Regions from separate parts of the Escherichia sp. HH091_1A genome, predicted to be linked through region 2. Evidence: predicted binding sites of a transcription regulator. Region 2 holds the regulator's gene; the other holds the start of a gene.

Region 1 (7,857 bases), 900 kb from region 2:
GGGTGAGTTCGATAAACTGCGCAAAAACTATCTTGAGCGCCGTGAATGGTCATCTCTGTATGTGATTTGTGATGATGCCAGTGCGGCATCATTGCTGTGTAAACTGGGTTTTAACGCCGTTCATCATCCGGCACGTTAATCTCTTCTTCATGCTCTCTGCTGTAATATTGGCAGGGAGCTTTGCTATTTCTGGAGTAAACCACCATGTCTGAAGGCTGGAACATTGCCGTCCTGGGCGCAACTGGCGCTGTGGGCGAAGCCCTGCTTGAAACGCTGGCTGAACGTCAGTTCCCGGTTGGGGAAATTTATGCACTGGCACGTAACGAAAGCGCAGGCGAACAACTGCGCTTTGGTGGTAAGACAATCACCGTGCAGGATGCCGCTGAATTCGACTGGACGCAGGCGCAACTGGCGTTTTTTGTCGCAGGCAAAGAAGCTACCGCTGCCTGGGTTGAAGAAGCGACCAACTCAGGTTGCCTGGTGATCGACAGCAGCGGATTGTTTGCTCTCGAACCTGACGTACCGCTGGTGGTGCCGGAAGTTAACCCGTTTGTACTGACCGATTACCGCAACCGAAATGTCATCGCCGTACCGGACAGCCTGACCAGCCAGCTGTTGGCAGCACTGAAACCGTTAATCGATCAGGGCGGTTTGTCACGTATCAGCGTCACCAGCCTGATTTCTGCCTCCGCCCAGGGTAAAAAAGCGGTCGATGCGTTAGCAGGACAGAGCGCGAAACTGTTGAACGGTATTCCGATTGATGAAGAGGATTTCTTCGGTCGTCAGCTGGCGTTCAACATGCTGCCGTTACTGCCGGATAGCGAAGGTAGCGTGCGTGAAGAACGTCGTATCGTTGACGAAGTACGCAAAATTCTGCAAGACGAAGGGCTGATGATTTCGGCAAGTGTTGTTCAGGCACCGGTATTTTACGGTCATGCCCAGATGGTCAACTTTGAAGCTCTGCGTCCGCTGGCGGCAGAAGAAGCGCGTGATGCGTTTGCCCAGGGCGAAGATATTGTGCTCTCTGAAGAGAACGAATTCCCGACGCAGGTGGGGGATGCTTCTGGTACGCCGCATCTTTCCGTTGGCTGTGTACGCAATGACTACGGTATGCCGGAGCAAGTCCAGTTCTGGTCAGTGGCCGATAACGTTCGCTTTGGCGGCGCGCTGATGGCAGTAAAAATCGCCGAGAAACTGGTGCAGGAGTATCTGTACTAATGTCCGACCAGCAACAACCGCCAGTTTACAAAATTGCGCTGGGCATTGAGTACGACGGCAGTAAGTATTACGGCTGGCAACGGCAGAACGAAGTACGCAGTGTGCAGGAGAAACTGGAAAAGGCACTCTCTCAGGTGGCGAACGAACCGATCACCGTCTTTTGTGCCGGGCGTACCGACGCAGGCGTACACGGTACAGGGCAGGTTGTGCATTTCGAAACTACCGCACAGCGTAAAGACGCTGCGTGGACGTTGGGCGTAAATGCGAATTTACCTGGTGACATCGCCGTGCGTTGGGTTAAAGCTGTACCTGATGATTTTCATGCCCGATTTAGCGCCACGGCTCGCCGTTATCGCTACATCATCTACAATCATCGGCTGCGTCCGGCAGTGCTGAGTAAAGGGGTAACCCATTTTTACGAACCGCTGGACGCTGAACGGATGCATCGGGCCGCGCAATGCCTGCTGGGCGAGAATGATTTCACCTCGTTCCGTGCGGTGCAGTGCCAGTCCCGAACCCCGTGGCGCAACGTTATGCATATTAATGTCACGCGTCACGGTCCTTATGTGGTGGTAGATATCAAAGCAAATGCCTTTGTACATCATATGGTCAGGAATATTGTAGGCAGCCTGATGGAAGTCGGTGCCCACAACCAGCCGGAGAGCTGGATAGCAGAACTGCTGGCGGCAAAGGACAGAACGCTGGCGGCAGCAACGGCAAAAGCGGAAGGACTGTATCTGGTCGCGGTGGATTACCCTGACCGGTTTGATCTTCCAAAACCGCCAATGGGCCCGCTATTTCTGGCGGACTAACGAGAATAATGCTCGGAACATTTCAGGCTGTAGCCAACGTAGTTACAGCCTGAAAGATGACGAGTACAAGGCATAGGCTAATATGGAGCTGATTTATTTCCTCATCGATTTTATCCTGCACATTGACGTGCATCTGGCAGAACTGGTCGCAGAGTATGGCGTCTGGGTTTATGCCATCCTGTTTTTGATTTTGTTCTGTGAAACCGGTCTGGTGGTAACGCCGTTCTTACCGGGAGATTCGCTGCTGTTTGTTGCAGGGGCACTGGCCTCGCTTGAAACCAACGATCTCAATGTTCATATGATGGTGGTACTGATGTTAATTGCCGCGATTGTTGGTGATGCGGTCAACTACACCATAGGACGGTTGTTCGGTGAGAAATTATTCAGTAATCCGAACTCGAAAATTTTTCGTCGTAGCTATCTCGACAAAACTCATCAGTTTTATGAAAAACACGGCGGCAAAACCATTATTCTCGCCCGTTTTGTGCCAATCGTCAGAACGTTTGCCCCCTTTGTCGCAGGGATGGGCCACATGTCGTACCGTCATTTCGCTGCCTATAACGTGATCGGCGCACTGTTGTGGGTACTGCTTTTTACCTACGCAGGCTATTTCTTCGGTACAATTCCGATGGTTCAGGATAACCTTAAGCTGCTGATCGTCGGGATTATTGTGGTTTCCATTTTGCCGGGCGTCATCGAAATTATCCGTCACAAACGCGCTGCGGCACGCGCCGCAAAATAAAAAGTAACTCCGCGGTTCGACCACTTTTTTATCCAAAGTTTCGGGCTGTTATGTTTTAATGTGCAACATTCATGGTCTGTTGGGGACAAAAATGGCATTATGCGTCCCCAAAGATAAAACTGGCATCGAACCAGGTTCAGACAGAAAGGTCCCTAATGAGCTGGATTGAACGAATTAAAAGCAACATTACTCCCACCCGCAAGGCGAGCATTCCTGAAGGGGTGTGGACTAAGTGTGATAGCTGCGGTCAGGTTTTATACCGCGCTGAGCTGGAACGTAATCTTGAGGTCTGTCCGAAGTGTGACCATCACATGCGTATGACAGCGCGTAATCGCCTGCATAGCCTGTTAGATGAAGGAAGCCTTGTGGAGCTGGGTAGCGAGCTTGAGCCGAAAGATGTGCTGAAGTTTCGTGACTCCAAGAAGTATAAAGACCGTCTGGCATCTGCGCAGAAAGAAACCGGCGAAAAAGATGCGCTGGTGGTGATGAAAGGCACCCTGTATGGAATGCCGGTTGTCGCTGCGGCATTCGAGTTCGCCTTTATGGGCGGTTCCATGGGGTCTGTGGTAGGTGCACGTTTCGTACGTGCCGTTGAGCAGGCGCTGGAAGATAACTGCCCGCTGATCTGCTTCTCCGCGTCTGGTGGCGCACGTATGCAGGAAGCACTGATGTCGCTGATGCAGATGGCGAAAACCTCTGCGGCACTGGCAAAAATGCAGGAGCGCGGCTTGCCGTACATCTCCGTGCTGACCGACCCGACCATGGGCGGTGTTTCTGCAAGTTTCGCCATGCTGGGCGATCTCAATATTGCTGAACCGAAAGCGTTAATCGGCTTTGCCGGTCCGCGTGTTATCGAACAGACCGTTCGCGAAAAACTGCCGCCAGGATTCCAGCGCAGTGAATTCCTGATCGAGAAAGGCGCCATCGACATGATCGTCCGTCGTCCGGAAATGCGCCTGAAACTGGCGAGCATTCTGGCGAAGTTGATGAATCTGCCAGCGCCGAATCCTGAAGCGCCGCGTGAAGGCGTAGTGGTGCCACCGGTACCGGATCAGGAACCTGAGGCCTGATAACTGATAAGGGCAGGGCCACTGGCTCTGCCCTTTTGCTATTCTCACCGTAACGAATCAGCGGATACCATGATTATCAAACGCACTCCTCAAGCCGCGTCGCCTCTGGCTTCGTGGCTTTCTTATCTGGAAAACCTGCACAGTAAAACTATCGATCTTGGCCTTGAGCGCGTAAGCCAGGTCGCGGCACGTCTTGGCGTTCTGAAACCAGCGCCATTTGTATTTACCGTTGCGGGTACGAATGGCAAAGGCACCACCTGCCGTACGCTGGAGTCGATTCTGATGGCGGCAGGGTACAAAGTGGGCGTCTACAGTTCGCCACATCTGGTGCGTTATACCGAGCGCGTTCGTGTGCAGGGCCAGGAATTGCCGGAATCGGCCCACACAGCCTCTTTTGCGGAGATTGAATCGGCACGCGGTGATATTTCCCTGACCTATTTCGAGTACGGTACGCTGTCGGCGTTGTGGCTGTTCAAACAGGCACAACTTGACGTGGTGATTCTGGAAGTAGGGCTGGGCGGACGTCTGGATGCAACCAATATTGTCGATGCTGATGTTGCGGTGGTGACCAGCATTGCGCTGGATCATACCGACTGGTTGGGGCCAGATCGCGAAAGCATTGGTCGTGAGAAAGCAGGGATTTTCCGCAATGAAAAACCGGCAATTGTCGGAGAGCCTGAAATGCCTTCTACCATTGCTGATGTGGCGCAGGAAAAAGGCGCACTGCTACAACGTCGGGGCGTTGAGTGGAACTATTCCGTCAGTGACAATGACTGGACGTTCAGCGATGCTCACGGCACGCTGGAAAATCTGCCGTTGCCGCTTGTCCCGCAACCGAATGCCGCAACGGCACTGGCGGCACTGCGTGCCAGCGGGCTGGAGGTCAGTGAAAATGCCATTCGTGACGGGATTGCCAGCGCAATTTTGCCGGGACGTTTCCAGATTGTGAGCGAGTCGCCACGCGTTATTTTTGATGTCGCGCATAATCCACATGCGGCGGAATATCTCACCGGGCGTATGAAAGCGTTACCGAAAAACGGGCGCGTTCTGGCGGTTATCGGTATGCTACATGATAAAGATATTGCCGGAACTCTGGCCTGGTTGAAAAGCGTGGTTGATGACTGGTATTGTGCGCCACTGGAAGGGCCGCGCGGTGCCACGGCAGAACAACTGCTTGAGCATTTGGGTAACGGCAAATCATTTGATAGCGTGGCGCAGGCATGGGATGCCGCAATGGCGGACGCTAAAGCGGAAGATACCGTGCTGGTGTGTGGTTCGTTCCACACGGTCGCACATGTCATGGAAGTGATTGACGCGAGGAGAATCGGTGGCAAGTAAGTTTCAGAATCGGTTAGTGGGTACGATCGTGCTGGTGGCGCTGGGGGTGATTGTACTTCCAGGGTTGCTGGACGGGCAGAAAAAGCATTATCAGGATGAGTTCGCGGCAATCCCTCTGGTGCCGAAAGCGGGCGATCGCGATGAGCCTGATATGATGCCAGCCGCCACCCAGGCGTTGCCGACACAGCCGCCAGAAGGCGCAGCGGAAGAGGTGCGGGCAGGTGATGCTGCCGCGCCGTCGCTCGATCCGGCCACTATTGCAGCCAATAACACCGAGTTTGAACCGGAACCTGCACCGGTCGCCCCACCGAAGCCGAAACCGGTGGAACCGCCTAAACCGAAGGTTGAAGCAGCACCTGCGCCGAAGCCAGAACCGAAGCCGGTCGTGGAAGAAAAAGCCGCCCCGACGGGTAAAGCGTATGTCGTCCAGCTGGGCGCGCTGAAAAATGCCGATAAAGTGAATGAGATTGTCGGTAAGCTGCGCGGTGCCGGTTATCGGGTTTATACGTCGCCATCCACGCCGGTGCAGGGTAAAATTACCCGTATTCTGGTTGGGCCAGATGCCTCGAAAGATAAGCTGAAAGGTTCGCTGGGTGAACTCAAGCAGCTTTCTGGCTTAAGTGGCGTGGTGATGGGCTATACACCGAATTAATACGGTTTTGCCTGATGCGACGCTGGCGCGTCTTATCAGGCCTGCGCAGGGGTAGAACCGTAGGTCGAATAAGGCGTTCACGCCGCATCCGACAGCCGTTGCCTGATGCGACGCTGGCGCGTCTTATCAGGCCTGTGCAGGAGTAGAACCGTAGGTCGGATAAGGCGTTCACGCCGCATCCGACAGTCGTTGCCTGATGCGACGCTGGCGCGTCTTATCAGGCCTGTGCAGGAGTAGAACCGTAGGTCGGATAAGGCGTTCACGCCGCATCCGACACGCATTGCCCGATGCTGCAAAGGCATAAAAAGTCGATGGCGTTGAATATTTTTTCAGCGCCATTTTTATTGAAGCGTGGTAAGGAAATCCCTACGCAAACGTTTTCTTTTTCTGTTAGAATGCGCCCCGAACAGGATGACAGGGCGTAAAATCGTGGGACACATATGGTCTGGATTGATTACGCCATAATCGCGGTGATTGCTTTTTCCTCTCTGGTTAGCCTGATCCGCGGCTTTGTTCGTGAAGCGTTATCGCTGGTGACATGGGGTTGTGCTTTCTTTGTTGCCAGTCATTACTACACTTACCTGTCAGTCTGGTTTACGGGCTTTGAAGACGAACTGGTTCGAAATGGGATTGCCATCGCGGTACTGTTTATCGCTACCCTGATCGTTGGTGCTATCGTGAACTTCGTGATAGGCCAGTTGGTGGAGAAAACGGGGTTGTCAGGCACCGACCGGGTGCTGGGCGTCTGTTTCGGTGCGTTGCGCGGTGTGTTGATTGTTGCTGCCATTCTCTTCTTTCTCGACTCCTTTACCGGGGTGTCGAAAAGCGAAGACTGGAGCAAATCACAGCTGATCCCGCAGTTCAGTTTTATCATCAGATGGTTTTTTGATTATCTGCAAAGCTCGTCAAGTTTCTTGCCCAGAGCGTAAGTGCTCTGAGATGTGGCTTAACGAGGAAAAAGACGTATGTGCGGTATTGTCGGTATCGCCGGTGTTATGCCGGTTAACCAGTCGATTTATGATGCCTTAACGGTGCTTCAGCATCGCGGTCAGGATGCCGCCGGCATCATCACCATTGATGCCAATAATTGCTTCCGTTTGCGTAAAGCGAACGGGCTGGTGAGCGATGTCTTCGAAGCTCGCCATATGCAGCGTTTGCAGGGCAATATGGGCATTGGTCATGTGCGTTACCCCACGGCTGGTAGCTCCAGCGCCTCTGAAGCGCAGCCGTTTTACGTTAACTCCCCGTATGGCATCACGCTTGCCCACAACGGCAATCTGACCAACGCTCATGAGTTGCGTAAAAAACTGTTTGAAGAAAAACGCCGCCACATCAACACCACTTCCGACTCGGAAATTCTGCTTAATATCTTCGCCAGCGAGCTGGACAACTTCCGCCACTACCCGCTGGAAGCCGACAACATCTTCGCCGCCATCGCCGCTACAAACCGCTTAATCCGCGGTGCGTATGCCTGTGTGGCGATGATTATCGGCCACGGTATGGTGGCTTTCCGCGATCCTAACGGTATTCGTCCGCTGGTACTGGGGAAACGTGATATCGACGACAATCGCACAGAATATATGGTCGCTTCCGAAAGCGTTGCGCTCGATACCCTGGGCTTTGAGTTCCTGCGTGATGTCGCCCCAGGCGAGGCGATTTACATCACTGAAGAAGGGCAGCTGTTTACCCGCCAGTGCGCTGACAACCCGGTCAGCAATCCGTGCCTGTTCGAGTATGTTTACTTTGCCCGACCAGACTCGTTCATCGACAAAATTTCTGTTTACAGCGCGCGTGTGAATATGGGCACCAAGCTGGGCGAGAAAATTGCTCGCGAATGGGAAGATCTGGATATCGACGTGGTGATCCCAATTCCGGAAACCTCTTGTGATATCGCGCTGGAAATTGCTCGTATTCTGGGCAAACCGTACCGCCAGGGCTTCGTTAAAAACCGCTATGTTGGCCGCACCTTCATCATGCCTGGCCAGCAGCTGCGTCGTAAGTCCGTGCGCCGTAAACTGAACGCCA
Region 2 (7,857 bases):
GCGTCGCGAACCACGGCTGCGCTTTACGCTAACAGAAGTGAATGACCTACCGGTCCGGCAAACGCCGATGTTTACGCTGCTGCGTGAGGCGGGATTTTCAAGTTCGCCACAAGGACTGGATTGGGGATAGAGAAAGGACTGACGGATGCCCGTTCGCATCCGTCAGTATTGCAGGACGGATTATTCAGCGTCCGGCTCTTCAGACTTGTATTTAGCGGCAGTTTCTTTGATCAGCTGCTGCAGTTCGCCACGCTGATACATTTCGATCACGATATCACAACCGCCGACCAGCTCGCCGTCAACCCACAGTTGCGGGAAGGTCGGCCAGTTAGCATATTTCGGCAGTTCCGCACGAATGTCCGGATTCTGCAGGATATCAACATAGGCAAAACGTTCGCCACATGCGGCAAGCGCCTGGACTGCCTGGGCAGAGAAACCGCAGCTCGGCAGTTTCGGTGAACCTTTCATGTACAGCAGGATCGGGTTTTCAGCAATCTGGCGTTGGATTTTTTCGATAGTGGTGCTCATTGTCTTGCTTCCTCAAACTTCTTTACGGCAGTAATCTGACATTGTAGCGGGTCAGTGCGGCATCGGAAAATAACATTTTCATCACGCTTTTGCTATTTTATCCCTTTGTTCTATTTGTTGCATTTCAAATATTCGTTTCTTCCCTTATGCACGGCAAACTGGCGTATTTATAACCATTTTTAGCTTCCACTGCTGCATTTTTTTGCGCTCGCCGACGAAACGTATTTTTTAACAATAAAAGCTATTAACTTTCTCTTCTTCTATGCATTAGAATTATCAAGTTTTGTAAATCAGACGCAGGCATGATAGACCTGCCTTAACAGAGGGACGCTCAGTGGCGCGGATAAACCGTATTTCGATCACGCTCTGTGCTTTACTTTTTACCACCCTGCCTTTAATGCCTATGGCCCATGCTTCAAAGCAAGCCAGGGAGAGTTCTGCTACCACTCATATCACCAAAAAAGCAGATAAAAAGAAAAGCACGGCAACCACCAAAAAGACCCAGAAAGCCAGCCAGAAAACAGCGAAAAAAGCCGCCAGTAAAAGTACGACCAAAAGCAAAACCGCTTCCTCCGTTAAAAAATCTTCCATTACCGCTTCTAAAAACGCCAAAACTCGCAGCAAACACGTCGTCAATAAAACGGCCTCAGCCAGCTTTACCGAAAAGTGTACCAAACGTAAGGGCTATAAATCGCATTGTGTGAAAGTCAAAAATGCCGCGTCAGGAACCCTTGCCGACGCACACAAAGCGAAGGTGCAAAAAGCCACAAAAGTGGCAATGAATAAACTGATGCAGCAAATTGGTAAGCCATATCGTTGGGGTGGCAGCTCACCGCGTACCGGTTTTGATTGCAGCGGTCTGGTTTATTACGCTTATAAAGATTTGGTAAAAATTCGTATTCCGCGTACGGCGAATGAAATGTATCACCTGCGTGATGCAGCACCTATCGAACGTAGTGAACTGAAAAACGGCGACCTGGTCTTCTTCCGTACTCAGGGACGCGGTACAGCCGATCATGTCGGCGTGTATGTCGGCAACGGCAAATTTATTCAGTCACCGCGTACGGGTCAGGAAATTCAAATCACTTCTCTCAGTGAAGACTACTGGCAGCGCCACTATGTTGGCGCTCGCCGGGTAATGACCCCAAAAACACTTCGCTAAAACTTTACCCTGTTGTTACGGCAACAGGGTAAGTTCATCTTTTGTCTCACCTTTTAATTTGCTACCCTATCCATACGCACAATAAGGCTATTGTACGTATGCAAATTAATAATAAAGGAGAGTAGCAATGTCATTCGAATTACCTGCACTACCATATGCTAAAGATGCTCTGGCACCGCACATTTCTGCGGAAACCATCGAGTATCACTACGGCAAGCATCATCAGACTTATGTCACTAACCTGAACAACCTGATTAAAGGTACCGCGTTTGAAGGTAAATCACTGGAAGAGATTATTCGCAGCTCTGAAGGTGGCGTATTCAACAACGCAGCTCAGGTCTGGAACCATACTTTCTACTGGAACTGCCTGGCACCGAACGCGGGTGGCGAACCGACTGGAAAAGTCGCTGAAGCTATCGCCGCATCTTTTGGCAGCTTTGCCGATTTCAAAGCACAGTTTACTGATGCAGCAATCAAAAACTTTGGTTCTGGCTGGACCTGGCTGGTGAAAAACAGCGATGGCAAACTGGCTATCGTTTCAACCTCTAACGCGGGTACTCCGCTGACCACCGATGCGACTCCACTGCTGACCGTTGATGTCTGGGAACACGCTTATTACATCGACTATCGCAATGCACGTCCTGGCTATCTGGAGCACTTCTGGGCGCTGGTGAACTGGGAATTCGTAGCAAAAAATCTCGCTGCATAATAACTGATGGCAAATGCAACATTGCCTGATGCGCTTCGCTTACCATGCCAACTCGGATGAAGCGTTAACACCGCATCCGGCAAGATAAATCGCACGTTGCCAGCAACTGTAACGCAGAAGGTTATCCTTCTGCGTTTTTGTTTAATTAGCTGTTGGCAACGCAAACTGCCTCAGGTTGTTTTCTGGCTGACATAAACACCAGCAATAATGCCAGTCCCGCGACAATCGCCCCCATCACCGGCACAAAACTGTATCCCAGCCCAGCGGAAATTACCGCACCACCAGCAGCTGCTCCCAGCGCATTTCCAAGATTAAAGGCACCAATATTGACTGATGAAGACAGACCAGGCGCTTCACTGGCGACACGCATCACGCGCATCTGTAACGGCGGTACGACCGCAAAGGTTGCTGCTCCCCACACCACCATGCTAATAGCTGCGCCAAACTCATTGCGGGCCAGGAACGGGATTGCCAGCATAATCACCATCAGCAGCAACAAAAAGCCTTTCAACGTGCCGTTAACTGAACGATCTGCCAGTTTGCCGCCGAGATAGTTCCCAATAGAGAACCCGACACCAATCAGCACCAGCATTGCCGTGACGAACACCGGTGTTGCGTGGGTAATACTTTGCAGTACCGGAGAGATATAGGTGTAGAGGGTAAACATGGCGCCAGCTCCCAGCACCGTCGTCAGCAATGCAGACAGCACCTGCGGACGCATTAATACCGCCAGCTCTTTTTTCACTTCAGGTCGCGCCCCTGCGCCACCTTTAGGTAATGAGAAGAACAGACTTACCATTGAAATCACGCCCAGCCCCGCCGTTGCCAGAAATGACATCCGCCAGCCGATGGTTTCACCCAACCAGGTCGCCGCCGGCACGCCACCGATATTTGCCAGGGTTAACCCCATAAACATAGTGGCAACTGCGCTGGCCTGTTTATGTTTTGGCACCACGCTTGCGGCCACGACTGAACCCAAACCAAAAAATGCTCCGTGATTCAGGCTGGTCAAAATGCGTGAAAGCATCAGGGTCATATAATCCGGCGCGATGGCGGAAAGTACGTTGCCGAGCGTGAAAATCGCCATCAGGAAAATCAACGCACTGCGGCGGGCACGATGAGAAAGTAGAAGCGTCATCAGCGGCGCGCCCACCATTACGCCAACTGCATAGGCACTGATTAACATTCCGGCAGCAGGAATCGAGACATCCACACCGCGCGCAATGACGGGCAACAAGCCCATTGGCGAGAACTCCGTTGTCCCGATACCAAACGCGCCAATCGCCAGCGCCAGCAACGGATAGTTAATTTTCATGCCTTATCTCCACCTCTTCGCGTCATTACGCGATATTCATTAAAGTGGCGAAAGCATGACAGCAATCACAAAAAAATGAAAATAACAAAAAGAGAAAACACTTTTGCCATTTTGCTAACAAACAGGAAGGAGATGCGAGGGAGAACGCGCTCCCTCGAGAGGAAATCAGTGCAGCGCGGCAGTCAAACCCACGGCCACGATCAAACCGAGGACGATAATCGTTGTTACCAGTGAAAATTTAAGGTCGGTGCTCATCAAGTTTTCTCCTTTTTTATTACCACACAAAAAGTGATATTACGCATTTTTACACACTGTGATGAAAAAATCTCCCGTCATTTATAATGATAAGTGTTTTTACCACTTCCCCTTTTCGTCAAGATCGGCCAAAATTCCACGCTTACACTATTTGCGTACTGGCCATTGACCCCTTCCTGACGCTCCGTGTCGTTTTTCCGGCGTACCGCAACACTTTTGTTGTGCGTAAGGTGTGTAAAGGCAAACGTTTACCTTGCGATTTTGCAGGAGCTGAAGTTAGGGTCTGGAGTGAAATGGAATGGCAACAATAAAAGATGTAGCGAAACGAGCAAACGTTTCCACTACAACTGTGTCACACGTAATCAACAAAACACGTTTCGTCGCTGAAGAAACGCGCAACGCCGTGTGGGCAGCGATTAAAGAATTACACTACTCCCCTAGCGCGGTGGCGCGTAGCCTGAAGGTTAACCACACCAAGTCTATCGGTTTGCTGGCGACCAGCAGCGAAGCGGCCTATTTTGCCGAGATCATTGAAGCGGTTGAAAAAAATTGCTTCCAGAAAGGTTACACCCTGATTCTGGGTAATGCGTGGAACAATCTTGAGAAACAGCGGGCTTATCTGTCGATGATGGCGCAAAAACGCGTCGATGGTCTGCTGGTGATGTGTTCTGAGTACCCAGAGCCGTTGCTGACGATGCTGGAAGAGTATCGCCATATCCCAATGGTGGTAATGGACTGGGGTGAAGCAAAAGCTGACTTCACCGATGCGGTCATTGATAACGCGTTCGAAGGCGGCTACATGGCCGGGCGTTATCTGATTGAACGCGGTCACCGCGAAATCGGCGTTATCCCCGGCCCGCTGGAACGTAACACTGGCGCAGGCCGCCTTGCCGGTTTTATGAAGGCAATGGAAGAAGCGATGATCAAAGTGCCGGAAAGCTGGATTGTACAGGGTGACTTTGAACCTGAATCCGGTTATCGCGCCATGCAGCAAATACTGTCGCAGCCGCATCGCCCTACTGCCGTCTTCTGTGGTGGCGATATCATGGCAATGGGCGCACTTTGTGCTGCTGATGAAATGGGTCTGCGCGTCCCGCAGGATGTTTCGCTGATCGGTTATGATAACGTGCGCAACGCCCGCTATTTTACGCCGGCGCTGACCACGATCCATCAGCCAAAAGATTCGCTGGGTGAAACAGCGTTCAACATGCTGTTGGATCGTATCGTCAACAAACGTGAAGAACCGCAGTCCATTGAAGTGCATCCGCGCTTGATTGAACGCCGCTCCGTGGCTGACGGCCCGTTCCGAGACTATCGTCGTTAATCACCCGTTGCGGGAGTCTCTTCCGGCTCCCGCAGCCACTCCTTATTCAGCGTCTCACTATCGCCGAGATACTCAAGCAACCAGGTTAACGCAGGCGACATATCATTTTGCTGCCATGTCAGACAACATGCCGAATCCGGAAAGGGGTTTTCCAGTTCTAATGCTACCCACTTCCCCTCATTAAGCCACGGTTTGGCGAAATGTGTTGGCACCATCCCTATGCATAATCCTGCCGAGATACAGGTTGCCGATGATTCCCAGTCAGGCACGACAAGTCTTTTTTGGTTATCCAGCAACCAGGTAATACGTTTAGGTAGCGTTCGTGAGGTGTCTTCGCGCACCAATGACGGCCAGTTGCGCAACGTATCATCGCTGAACGGGCCATCCATCAACGCCAGCGGGTGGTGGCTGGCAACAACGCAACTCCAGCTTAGCATCCCCATATCCCGGAAGGCATAACGACCGCCTACCGGAATCGCGCGTGTTGCGCCAATCGCCAGTTCCACGCGCCCGTCGGAAAGCGCATCCCAGACACCGTTGAACACTTCCTGAAAGACAAGAAGTTCGACATCATCAAAATGGCGATAAAAATCAACGATCATCTGCCGTGTACGTTCTGGCCTGACAATATTATCCACTGCGATAGCTAACTGACCGCGCCAGCCGTTCGCTATCTGCTGACATTGCTGCCGAGTGATCTGCATTTTTTTGACAACAGAGCGCCCTTCTTTGAGAAACCACGCCCCGGCAGCGGTCAGTTCCACATCACGGTGACGTCGTTCAAACAGAGGCACCGCCAGCCACTCTTCCAGCTGACGCACGGTATAGCTGACCGCAGAAGGAACGCGATGCAACTCCTGGGCTGCAGCGCTAAAACTACCATTACGCGCTACCGCATCAACAACTTCGAGTGAATATTCTGACCACATAGTCTGCCTGCAAAATTTTTGAAACCAGTCATCAAATATTACCGTTTCACAACACTAATTTCACTCCCTACACTTTGCGGCGGTGTTTAATTGAGAGATTTAGAGAATATACATGCAACCTGGGAAAAGATTTTTAGTCTGGCTGGCAGGTTTGAGCGTACTCGGTTTTCTGGCAACCGATATGTATCTGCCTGCTTTCGCCGCCATACAGGCCGACCTGCAAACGCCTGCGTCTGCTGTCAGTGCCAGCCTTAGTCTGTTCCTTGCCGGATTTGCCGCAGCCCAGCTTCTGTGGGGGCCGCTCTCCGACCGTTATGGTCGTAAACCGGTGTTATTCATCGGCCTGACAATTTTTGCGTTAGGTAGTCTGGGGATGCTGTGGGTTGAAAACGCCGCCACGCTGCTGGTATTGCGTTTTGTACAGGCTGTAGGTGTCTGCGCCGCGGCGGTTATCTGGCAAGCGTTAGTGACGGATTATTATCCTTCACAGAAAGTTAACCGTATTTTTGCGACCATCATGCCGCTGGTGGGTCTATCTCCGGCACTGGCTCCTCTGTTAGGAAGCTGGCTGCTGGTCCATTTTTCCTGGCAGGCGATATTCGCCACCCTGTTTGCCATTACCGTGGTGCTGATTCTGCCTATTTTCTGGCTCAAACCCACGACGAAGGCCCGTAACAATAGTCAGGATGGTCTGACCTTTACCGATCTGCTACGTTCTAAAACCTATCGCGGCAACGTGCTGGTATACGCGGCCTGTTCAGCCAGTTTTTTTGCATGGCTGACCGGTTCACCGTTCATCCTTAGCGAAATGGGTTACAGCCCGGCAGTGATTGGTTTAAGCTATGTCCCGCAAACTATCGCGTTTCTGATTGGTGGCTATGGCTGTCGCGCCGCACTACAAAAATGGCAAGGCAAGCAGTTATTACCGTGGTTGCTGGTGCTGTTTGCTGTCAGCGTCATTGCGACCTGGGCTGCGGGCTTCATTAGCCATGTGTCGCTGGCCGAAATCCTGATCCCATTCTGTGTGATGGCGATTGCCAACGGCGCGATCTACCCGATTGTTGTCGCCCAGGCACTGCGTCCTTTCCCACATGCAACTGGTCGCGCCGCAGCGTTGCAGAACACTCTACAACTGGGTCTGTGCTTCCTCGCAAGTCTGGTAGTGTCCTGGCTTATCAGTATCAGTACGCCATTGCTCACCACCACCAGCGTGATGTTATCAACAGTAGTGCTGGTCGCTCTCGGTTACATGATGCAACGCAGTGAAGAAGTGGATTGCCAGAGCCATGGCAATGCCGAAGTGGCGCATAGCGAATCACACTGATCTATATCGATATGCTTATACTTAGGCTGCTAACAAAATTTTGTTGTATGATTGAAATTAGCGGCCTATACTAATTTCGAGTTGTTAAGACTACGATAAATATTATGTTTTTATGGGGACAGGAACGTTCCCTACTCACTATGGATGGTCATTTCGGCAAGGGTTCCTCCTTTCCCTCTGTTCTACGTCGGATTATAGACTCGCAGTTTTTTCTGCGAGATTTCTCACAAAGCCCAAAAAGCGTCTACGCTGTTTTAAGGTTCTGATCACCGACCAGTGATGGAGAAACTATGAGTTCATCGTGTATAGAA

Evidence for each region. The regulator PurR, encoded in region 2, represses purine synthesis genes. The targets are predictions, from matches to a motif close to CANGCAAACGTTTGCNTG.
Region 1: a site for PurR is predicted at 6,200-6,217, ahead of cvpA (colicin V production protein). Genes of this name have one in related genera too.

Annotation. Positions count from the first base shown of each region.
Region 1 covers NZ_AP025747.1:2,941,449-2,949,305, reverse strand. The annotation lists gene pdxB (4-phosphoerythronate dehydrogenase PdxB) at 1-139, shown strand, start outside; gene QUF14_RS14880 (aspartate-semialdehyde dehydrogenase) at 205-1,218, shown strand; gene truA (tRNA pseudouridine(38-40) synthase TruA) at 1,218-2,030, shown strand; gene QUF14_RS14870 (DedA family protein) at 2,113-2,772, shown strand; gene accD (acetyl-CoA carboxylase, carboxyltransferase subunit beta) at 2,928-3,842, shown strand; gene folC (bifunctional tetrahydrofolate synthase/dihydrofolate synthase) at 3,912-5,180, shown strand; gene dedD (cell division protein DedD) at 5,170-5,832, shown strand; gene cvpA (colicin V production protein) at 6,273-6,761, shown strand; gene purF (amidophosphoribosyltransferase) at 6,798-7,857, shown strand, end outside.
Region 2 covers NZ_AP025747.1:2,040,370-2,048,226, forward strand. The annotation lists gene QUF14_RS10130 (ATP-dependent helicase) at 1-130, shown strand, start outside; gene grxD (monothiol glutaredoxin 4) at 181-528, opposite strand; gene mepH (peptidoglycan DD-endopeptidase MepH) at 863-1,690, shown strand; gene sodB (superoxide dismutase [Fe]) at 1,818-2,399, shown strand; gene QUF14_RS10150 (MFS transporter) at 2,545-3,714, opposite strand; gene cydH (cytochrome bd-I accessory subunit CydH) at 3,880-3,969, opposite strand; gene purR (HTH-type transcriptional repressor PurR) at 4,268-5,293, shown strand; gene punR (DNA-binding transcriptional activator PunR) at 5,290-6,222, opposite strand; gene punC (purine nucleoside transporter PunC) at 6,335-7,546, shown strand; gene cfa (cyclopropane fatty acyl phospholipid synthase) at 7,837-7,857, shown strand, end outside.